2 regions of the Streptomyces sp. NPDC016640 genome follow, and region 1 is predicted to be linked to the other one. Evidence: riboswitches for the same ligand, from Rfam matches in the RefSeq annotation. Region 1 holds a riboswitch; the other holds the start of a gene.
What was found. Region 1 has a riboswitch for cobalamin ahead of ACF07S_RS21325 ((2Fe-2S) ferredoxin domain-containing protein). Riboswitches for the same ligand answer to the same signal wherever they lie in the genome.
Positions count from the first base shown of each region.

Region 2: it holds a riboswitch for cobalamin, as region 1 does, so the genes downstream of both, ACF07S_RS29680 (cobalamin biosynthesis protein) here and ACF07S_RS21325 ((2Fe-2S) ferredoxin domain-containing protein) in region 1, are expected to answer to the same signal.

Region 1 is NZ_JBIBRG010000010.1:66,735-71,369, reverse strand. Features, by position in the region: gene ACF07S_RS21340 (gluconokinase) at 1-501, shown strand, start outside; gene ACF07S_RS21335 (DUF4383 domain-containing protein) at 827-1,279, shown strand; gene ACF07S_RS21330 (rhomboid family intramembrane serine protease) at 1,453-2,025, opposite strand; cobalamin riboswitch at 2,559-2,685, shown strand; gene ACF07S_RS21325 ((2Fe-2S) ferredoxin domain-containing protein) at 2,748-3,152, shown strand; gene ACF07S_RS21320 (SDR family NAD(P)-dependent oxidoreductase) at 3,557-4,360, opposite strand.
Region 2 is NZ_JBIBRG010000018.1:58,316-62,950, reverse strand. Features, by position in the region: gene cobN (cobaltochelatase subunit CobN) at 1-82, opposite strand, end outside; gene ACF07S_RS29685 (cobyric acid synthase) at 79-1,590, opposite strand; gene ACF07S_RS29680 (cobalamin biosynthesis protein) at 1,587-2,528, opposite strand; cobalamin riboswitch at 2,647-2,788, opposite strand; gene ACF07S_RS29675 (hypothetical protein) at 2,948-3,169, opposite strand; gene ACF07S_RS29670 (anion permease) at 3,201-4,454, opposite strand.

The DNA of each region.
Region 1 (4,635 bases):
CACACTGCTCCACTGGTCGTCGTCATGGGCGTGTCGGGTTCCGGGAAGACCACAGTGGGCCGACTGCTGGCACGGCACCTCGGCGTCCCCTACGCCGAGGGGGACGACTTCCACCCCGCGCCCAACGTGGCGAAGATGCGGGCGGGCCACCCGCTCGACGACGAGGACCGCCGCCCCTGGCTGGAGGAGATCGCACGGTGGCTGGCCGGCCACGCGGCCGGCGGAGGCGTGGTGACGTGCTCGGCGCTCAAACGCCGCTACCGTGCCCGGCTGGTTTCCGCCGCACCGAGCGTCTTCTTCCTCCACCTCGACGGCTCGCCCGAGCTGATCGCCGCACGGATCACCGCGCGACAGGGCCACTTCATGCCGCCCGGCCTGCTCCGCACGCAGTTCGCCGACTTCGAGCCACTGGGCGACGACGAAGCGGGCTCGGCCATCCCGGTCGACGGTACGCCGCAGGAGACGGCGGCCCTCGCCCGTGCCGCCGTCACCTCGTCCTGAGCCGTTCGCGCCGCGGTCCGTCGCCGGGTGGCGGGGCCCGGGGCGGCGGCCGTGCAACGGCGTGGCCCTCACCACCCGGCCGGCCCAGGACGCCGCAGCGGATTCCTGCCGGCACGGGGACGGAGAAGGACGACCCCGCGCGCCTGCTGCTCCCTGCCGGAACCCCGGACTCACCCCCGCCGGGAGAGGGAACCGGTCGGGAGGCCTCGGACCGGGCAGCGCGCTGAGCGGTGGCAGAAGAGGTGAGCTGGCGGTAAAGAGGTAACCAACGGATTCATCGTGCGCGGCTCCGGCCGCCCGTACCGCCGGAAGAGGCATCACGATCATGTCCACCCATCACGCCACCCCCACGGCCGGCCGGACCAGGGTCCAGCAGGCCGCGCTCGCCGTCGGAACAGTGTTCCTCCTGGTGGGCGTTCTCGGGTTCATCCCCGGTGTCACGACCGACTACGACACCATGAAGTTCGCCGAGCACCACTCCGAGGCCAAGCTCCTGGGGATTTTCCAGGTATCGATCCTGCACAACATCGTCCACCTGCTGTTCGGCGTCGCCGGAATCGCCATGGCCCGCGCGGCCTCCACTGCCCGCACGTTCCTCATCGGCGGTGGCGTGATCTACCTGATCCTGTGGATCTACGGGCTGATCATCGACCACGACAGCGCGGCGAACTTCGTTCCGGTCAACACGGCCGACAACTGGCTGCACTTCTTCCTGGGCATCGGCATGATCGCCCTGGGCGTCCTGCTCACCCGTCGCACCCCGTCGGCCACCCGCTGATCCCCTGCCACCCACGCCGTGGACGCTCCGCCTCCACGGCGTGCACTCCGGCACGGACCTCCCGCGGGCAGCCGAACCGGAAGCCGGACCGGAGGCACCCACCGACCGCCGGCGACTGTGCGCACGGACAGGCCGTCCCACGTGTCGCGTCCGCCGCAGCCTCCCCGCGCCGGTCAGTTTCGCCAGGTCCCCGGGGCGCGCGCACCGCCGCGGTCGTTCCCGCGGTCGTCGCGCGGCCGCCGGAACACGAAGGCCGCGGTCACCCCGCCCAGCAGTCCGAACAGGTGCCCCTGCCAGCTGATCCCGGCAGCCGTCGGCAGGACGCCCCACAGGAGTGACCCGTAGACCGCGGCGACGAGAACGCCCACGACGATGTCGCCGGCGCGGCGATTCACGAAGCCGCGCACCAGCAGATAGCCGAAGAGCCCGAAGACGACACCGGACGCACCCCCGGTCGTGGAGTGTGCGGGCGCCGTCAGCCACAATCCCAGGCCGCCGGCGAGGACGATCACCGTGACGACGGCGAGGAACCGGCGCATGCCGGAGAGCGCGGCGAGGAATCCGAGAACCAGCAGCGGCACGCTGTTCGCGGCGAGGTGGTCGAAGCCGAAGTGGACGAAGGCGGCGGGCACGACGTCCCGCAGTTCGCCCACCTGGCGCGGGCTGACGCCGAAGGTGTCCAGGGCATGGCCGCTCACCGCGTCGACGGCCTCGAGCACCCAGAGCAGAGCTACCCAGCCGGCCATCACAAGACCGGCCTTCCCGGCCCGCCCACGGCGCGACCGGGGCGCGGGGCGCGGGGCGTCGTACGCGCCGTACGAAGGGCCGGGGCCGTACTGCGATCCGTACATCATGAGACGTCCTGTCTCTCCTCGTGTACTGCTCAACGCGGGGAGAGAAGGCCCGGTTCCCGTTCGCGGGCGGCTCGGCCGGGGCATCCGCGGGCCGAGGACCGCCGGGCAGGCCGTCCCGGGCCGGTCCGCTGCTCGCCCCGTACCCGATTCGGTTCCGGGATGCTCCCGGCAAGCCGCGGGAGAGGCCGGCTACGGCACGCAGGACGACGCGACCGAGCGCCTGACGCAGACCCGCGGCCGGGCGCCGTCCTGCTGCAACCGCCCGCGACGGCCCCGCAGGCACCGGAGACGGGACGACGGTCAGGTCCCGGCGGGGAACCCGCTCCTGGGTCTCCCCGCTGGCTCACGGCCGGGTGAGGACAGGGGGCACCGTGGTGCCGGCGCGCCCGCGATGGGAGGATGGCCGGCGACAAGGGCGACGGCGGAACGAGGAAGCCGGTGTGAATCCGGCGCGGTCCCGCCACTGTGATCGGCGAGCGGATCCCGACACGGCCACGGCCCCCAGCGGGCGGGAAGGCCGGGACGAGCATCGACCCGAGAGCCAGGAGACTCACGCGGTCGCCTCCTCGACGGACCACCGGGGCGGATCTCCCCGGAGAGAGGAGCGGCGCGCCATGCCCGCGACGCCTGCCGGAGCGACGAGCGACGACCCGATCGGGGAAACGGCGGCCGGTCCGGTGCCGTGCCGGATCGTCGTGTGCCGGGACTGCTGCTGCGGCAGTCCCAAAGTCACCGGCGTCGACCACACGGCCCAGACCGAGCGCCTGCGCGAGGTGGCGCCGGTACGCGTCTCCGACTGCCTCGACGTCTGCGACCAGGCCAACGTCATCGTCGTACGGCCCTCCGCCGAGGGCCGTGCCGCCGGCGGACGGCCGGTGTGGCTGGGACTGGTCAACGACCCGGACGCGACCGAGGACATCGCCGCCTGGGTGCGTGCCGGAGGCCCCGGCGTCGCGCCCCGGCCGGAGATCCTGGACCTGTACGCCTTCACACCGAAGAAGCGTCGCACGGCGTCCTGAGCCGCTGCCGCGCCGGCCGGGCGAACGCACTGCCTTCCGCGTCCTGCGGGCGCCGGTCAGCCGACTCGTCGCGCCCTGCCCCCCGCCGGCCGGCGCCCCGGCGGGGGCGCCGGGCCCTCGGCGCACGCACCCACCCCGCTCCCGCGAGTGCAGGGATCCGGGAGCCGAGCCGGCTCCTCCGCACACCCCCGCCATCACCTCCCGGAGCCGTCCGTGGGTGGCGCTGTCGCCTGACGACAGCCGGTTCCCCGAAGCCGCCGCGCGCCGGCGAGCCGTCGGCCCCGTCCCGGGCACCGGCCGCGCACCGCCGTGTCCGGCCGCCCCTCCTTCCTCACCTGACCGGTTCCGGCTGTCCCGCCCCGGAACCGCCGGGAGGCGGTCGTCCGCCGTGCGGGCGGGCCGGGTCAGCTCCCGCCCCGGCGGGCCGCCGTGCGGATCGCCAGTTCGGCCTCTGCCAGACCGTCGATCAGGGCCGGGTCCTCGAGTCCCGGTACACACACCACCTCGCCGGTGCCCAGCGCGGCCAGTGACGCGTCGACGACTTGGTCCACGGGCATGCCGCCGTCCTCGTGCACGGACCGGTCCCGTCCCGGGACGGGCTTGTCACCACGCGACCGGTGGAACTCGGTGGCGGTCAGCCCCGGGCACAGCACCTGGATCCGCAGCGGTGTGCCGGCCAGTTCGGCGGCGAGGGTGCGGGTGAAGGTGACCACGTAGCCCTTGGTGCCGCCGTACACGGCGCGTTCGGGCAGCGGGTGCGGCGGCAGCGCGCCCGCGAAGGCCAGCTGCGAGGCCACGTTGACCACGGTGCCGTGCCCGCGTTCCAGCATGGCCGGGACCGCGGCCCGCGTGAGTGCGGTGACGGCGAGGACGTTGACGCCGAGAACCCTTGCCATGAGTTCCGGTTCGAGACCGGGGAACGGGCCGTAGCCGTTGATCCCCGCGTTGTTGAGGAGGAACCCGACGTCGTCGTCCGCCGCGCGCCGCGCCACCCGTACCAGGTCGTCGGGCTCGTACAGGTCGGCCACGAGGGTCTCCACCATGGTGCCCGCCGTCTCGCGCAGTCGCTGCGCGAGGTCGTCGAGCCGCTGCGCCCTTCTGGCCACGAGAACGGTGTCCCATCCCTGGGAGGCCAGTCGTCCGGCGTAGGCCGCTCCGATGCCGGAGGAGGCTCCCGTCACCAGGGCCGTGCCACCTCGTGTGCTCACTGGGACGTCGCCTTTCGCGCGAGCGGTCGGCGAATGCCGTGATCGGTGACAGGCACCCGGGCAAACGCCACGTATCTGCATGAACCCGCTTTGAAGCGGCTGTCGGGATGACGGGATACCGCCTGTCACCGCCTCTACGAGGAGGCGGTGACGCGTGCGGGCGGTCCCGCGAGCACACGCCGACGCCAAGAGGGCCGGGTGAGCCGATCCGCACGGCAGCAGCCGCCCCGGACCGTCCGGCCACCCGTGCGCCCGGACGGCCGTCGAGGAACATC
Region 2 (4,635 bases), on a different contig from region 1:
CGATCCGGTAGGAGGCACCGGTGGCGGCACGGGCCGCCAGCAGATCGGTGTCGGCGGTCGACAACAACAACACAGTGCTCATACGGGCGCTCCCGGTGGAATGAAAGGCAGTCCTTGCGGCGCGCCCGACTCGATGAGCCGCCACAGCGCGTCGGTGTCCGCGTGCTGTTCGATCAGGTCGCCGAGCCGGTCGAGCTGCTCCTCGCGCAGCGCGGCGAACGAGGTGCCGGGGGCCGGCACGAAGCGGCGCCCCGCGGCGGCGGCCACCTCGCGCAGGAAGGCCCGCCGGAATCCGTCCGACTCCAGCGAGCCGTGCCAGTGCGTGCCCCAGGTCTGGCCGACCCGGCAGCCGTCCAGGAAGGGCTCTCCCCCGAGGACCTCGGCGAGGCCGTGATGGATCTCGTACCCCTCGACCCGTTCCCCGAGGGCTTCGCCCTCCGGCCGGGTGAGGGTCTTCTCGCGGGCGAACCGCACCCGCACGGGCAGCAGTCCGAGCCCGTCGACCCGTCCCCGCCGGCTCTCCACGTCGTCCTCGATCCGCTCGCCGAGGATCTGGAAGCCGCCGCAGATCCCGAGCACGGGCCGGCCCTCGGCCGCCCGCCGCAGCAGCGCGTCCGCGAGTCCGCGCTCCCGCAGCCACTCCAGGGCGCGCACGGTCCCGCGGGTCCCCGGCACGACCACCAGGTCGGCGTCGGACAGTTCCTCGGGCCGGTCCACGAACCGCACCACGACACCCGGTTCGGCGGCGAGCGCGTCCACATCCGTGAAGTTGGACATCAGCGGCACCGCGCACACGGCGACCCGCAGCACGTCCTCGCCGACCGGCGCGGCCACCACGGACTCCCGTACGGCACCGCGCAGCGACACGCGGAGTCCGTCCTCCTCGTCGATGCCGAGGCCGTGCCGGAAGGGCAGCACGCCGTACGTCCGCCGTCCGGTCAGGCCGTGCAGCATCTCCAGGCCCGGCTCCAGCAGCGACACGTCACCCCGGAACTTGTTCACCAGGAACCCGGCGACCAGTTCCTGGTCCTGCCGGGACAGCAGGGCGACGGTACCGAAGAACGACGCGAAGACGCCGCCCCGGTCGATGTCACCGACGACGAGCACGGGGAGCCCGGCGTTCCTGGCGATGCCCATGTTCACGATGTCCGTCCGCCGCAGGTTGATCTCGGCCGGGCTGCCGGCCCCCTCACAGATCACCGCGTCATACGTGCCCCGCAATTGCTCCAGGCACTCCAACACCGTTGCCAGCAAATGCTGTTGGCGTCCTCCGTGGTAGCCGCGCGCGCTCATCTCGCCGACCGGTCTGCCCATCAGGACGACCTGGCTGGACTGCTCGCCGCCCGGTTTGAGCAGCACCGGGTTCATCAGCGCGGCCGGCTCCACCCGGCAGGCCTGGGCCTGCATGGCCTGGGCCCGCCCGATCTCGGCGCCCTCCCGGGTCACGAAGGAGTTCAGCGACATGTTCTGCGCCTTGAACGGCGCGACCCTGACCCCCTGCCGCACCAGCCACCGGCAGATCCCGGCGGTCACCACGCTCTTGCCGGCGTCCGAGGTGGTCCCGGCGACGAGCAGACCTCCACCGCTCATGAGGTACGTCCCTTCACGACGAGCCGCGCGACGGCCCCGGCCCCGAGCGCGAGCCAGCCGACCCGCCGCGAGAGCCGTACCGCCCGGTCGATGTCGGCCACGGCCACGGCACGGCCGCCGCCGTTGAGCACGGGCCGGTGCTCGACCCGCCCGCCGTAGGAGAGCGTGCCGCCGAGCCGCACGCCGAGGGCGCCCGCGAAGGACGCCTCCACGGGCCCGGCGTTGGGGCTCGGGTGCTTCGCCGCGTCCGCGCGCCACGCCCGTACGGCGCCCCGCGGGTCGGGCCCGCAGAGCGCGGCGAGTACGGCGGTCAGCCGTGCCCCGGGCCAGCCGGCGACGTCGTCGAGGCGGGCGGAGGCCCAGCCGTAGCGGCGGTAGCGGGGGGACTTGTGGCCGACCATCGCGTCCAGCGTGTTGACGGCGCGGAACCCGAGCAGCCCCGGCACCCCGGTGACGGCGCCCCACACCAGGGCACCCACCACGGCGTCGGAGGTGTTCTCGGCGACGGACTCGACCACCGCGCGGGCGATCCCGTCGGCGTCCAGGGCCTGCGGATCCCGGCCGCACAGGTGCGGCAGCCGCGCCCGGGCGGCCTCGACGTCCCCGGCCTCCAGGGCCCGCCCGACGGCCCGCGCCTCACGGGCCAGCGAGGTGCCGCCGACGACGGCCCAGGTGGCGGCACCGGTCAGGGCGACGGAGGCGGCGGGGGAGGAGCGTACGCAGCGGGCGGCGAGGCCCCCCAGCGCGACGGCCCCGCCGACGCACACGGCGGTGTGCACGGCGCCCCGGCCCCGGTCGTCCCGCCACAGCACCCGCTCCACGGCGGCCGCGGCCCGCCCGAACGCGGCGACCGGATGCCCGCGGCGGGGATCGCCGAGGAGCAGGTCGCCGAGGAGGCCGGCGGCGGCGCCGTACGCGAAGACGCGATCGGCACCCATGGGTTCAGCCGGCCGGGCGTCCGCCGGGAACGGCCCCGGGACGGGACGGGGCTCGGCTGGTCGACCTCAACAGGCTGCCGCGCATGGCGATGGGTCCTCACTCAGGGTGTCCGCGCCCTGATTCGACGAGACCGGCGGTGAGAGTTCCTGGCTCCCGGGGTGGTGACCCCGGTGACAGTGGCGGGACCGCGCCGGACTCGCACCGGCTTCCTCTCCTGCCGCCGTAATGGCTGAGGCAGTCCACCACGGCCCCGGAAGAGCCGTCAACCTGGCGTTGACCTGCGAGGCTGAAGTGTGCCGAGGCCCACAGGAGGTTCCGGTGGGTGAACCGCGTGTGCCGGGTTCGTGCGCACGAGCGGGCGGTGCGGGGCCGGGGCTCCCGCACCGCCCGCTCGGACGGTGACGATCCGTGACGAGGATCAGGCCACGATCAGGTAGATGCCGTAGGCCACCGCCGCCGCGCACGCCGCGAAGCAGGCGTAGGCGCCGGTGACCGCCAGGGTGGCGGACCGGCCCTCGGCGGCGGCCCGCTCCTGGCGGGACAGGCCGTTGATGCCCAGGGTGAACAGGGCCACCAGGACCACGGTGGCCACGAGGCTGACGCCGAAGACGGAGCCGAGGGCCGCCCAGTCGATCTTCATGGTGCTCTTCTTCCTTCGTGCCGGGACGCGGTCAGACGGCGGTCCTGGCCGGCGGGGCGGCCGGGTCGGTGGACGAGGGGGCCGGGATGGTGGCGGCGAGCTCCTCCGGCACGGTGCCGACCGGGGGCGGGGTCACCGCGGCGATGGCCTGGGTCACCACGCCGGGCTGCTCCTCGCCGGGGACGCCGTGGTCGTTGACGTTGGTGTGGTCGACGACCTCGCGCCGGGACAGCTTCCAGATCGCCGCGCTGGAGGCGATCAGGAAGACGGCCACGAGGGCGGTGCCCCAGGAGCCGAAGCCGCAGACCCACTCGGCGACCGCCGCGACCAGGGCCGCCGCCGGCAGCGTCAGGCCCCAGGCGACGAACATCCGGGTGGCCGTCGACCAGCGGACCACGCCGCCCTTGCGGCCCAGGCCCGCGCCCATCACGGAGCCGGAGACGGAGTGCGTGGTGGACAGCGAGAAGCCGAGGTGCGAGGAGGCCAGGATGACCGTCGCGGCGCTGGTCTGGGCGGCGAAGCCCTGCTGCGGCCGGAGGTCGGTCAGGCCCTTGCCCATGGTACGGATGATGCGCCAGCCGCCGAGGTAGGTGCCGAGCGCGATGGCGACGCCCGCGGAGAGGATGACCCACAGGGGCGGGTCGGAGTCGGGGGCGAGGGTGCCGCCGGCGACCAGGGCGAGGGTGATGATGCCCATCGTCTTCTGGGCGTCGTTGGTGCCGTGGGCCAGCGAGACCAGGCCGGCGGAGGCGATCTGCCCGGCGCGGTAGCCCTTCTCGGAGGCCTTGCCGTCGGCCTTCCTGCCCAGGCGGTAGGTGAGGCGGGTGGCGATCATCGCGGCGAGGCCGGCCACCAGCGGGGCGGCGATCGCGGGGATCAGGACCTTGGTGACGAGGACGTCGCCGTGCACCGCGCCGAACCCGGCGGAGGCGACGGTGGCGCCGATCAGCCCGCCCATCAGGGCGTGCGAGGAACTGGACGGCAGACCGACCAGCCAGGTCAGGAGATTCCAGAGGATCGCGCCGACCAGTGCGGCGAAGATGACCTCGGGACGGATGCCGGCCTCGTCGACGAGGCCCTTGGAGATCGTGTTGGCGACCTCCACCGAGAGGAAGGCGCCCACGAGGTTCAGCACGGCGGACATGGCCACCGCGACCTTGGGCTTGAGCGCACCGGTCGAAATGGTCGTCGCCATCGCGTTCGCGGTGTCGTGGAAACCGTTCGTGAAATCGAACGCGAGTGCGGTTACCACCACAATCGCGAGGATCAGCGAGAAGCTTTCCATTTACCCAGGCAATCGTTCGAGGTCATTGGCTGGTTGAACGTAGGTAACCAGGATGAACGGAAGATGAACTGGAATGGGCATCGCGGTGACCGTAAGAGGGGGCGGCTGCTCCGCCGGATGGCGGGGCCGCCGCCGTGTCGCGCGGGCGGCCCCGTGACAGGGCCCCGGGCGCCCCCGGCGA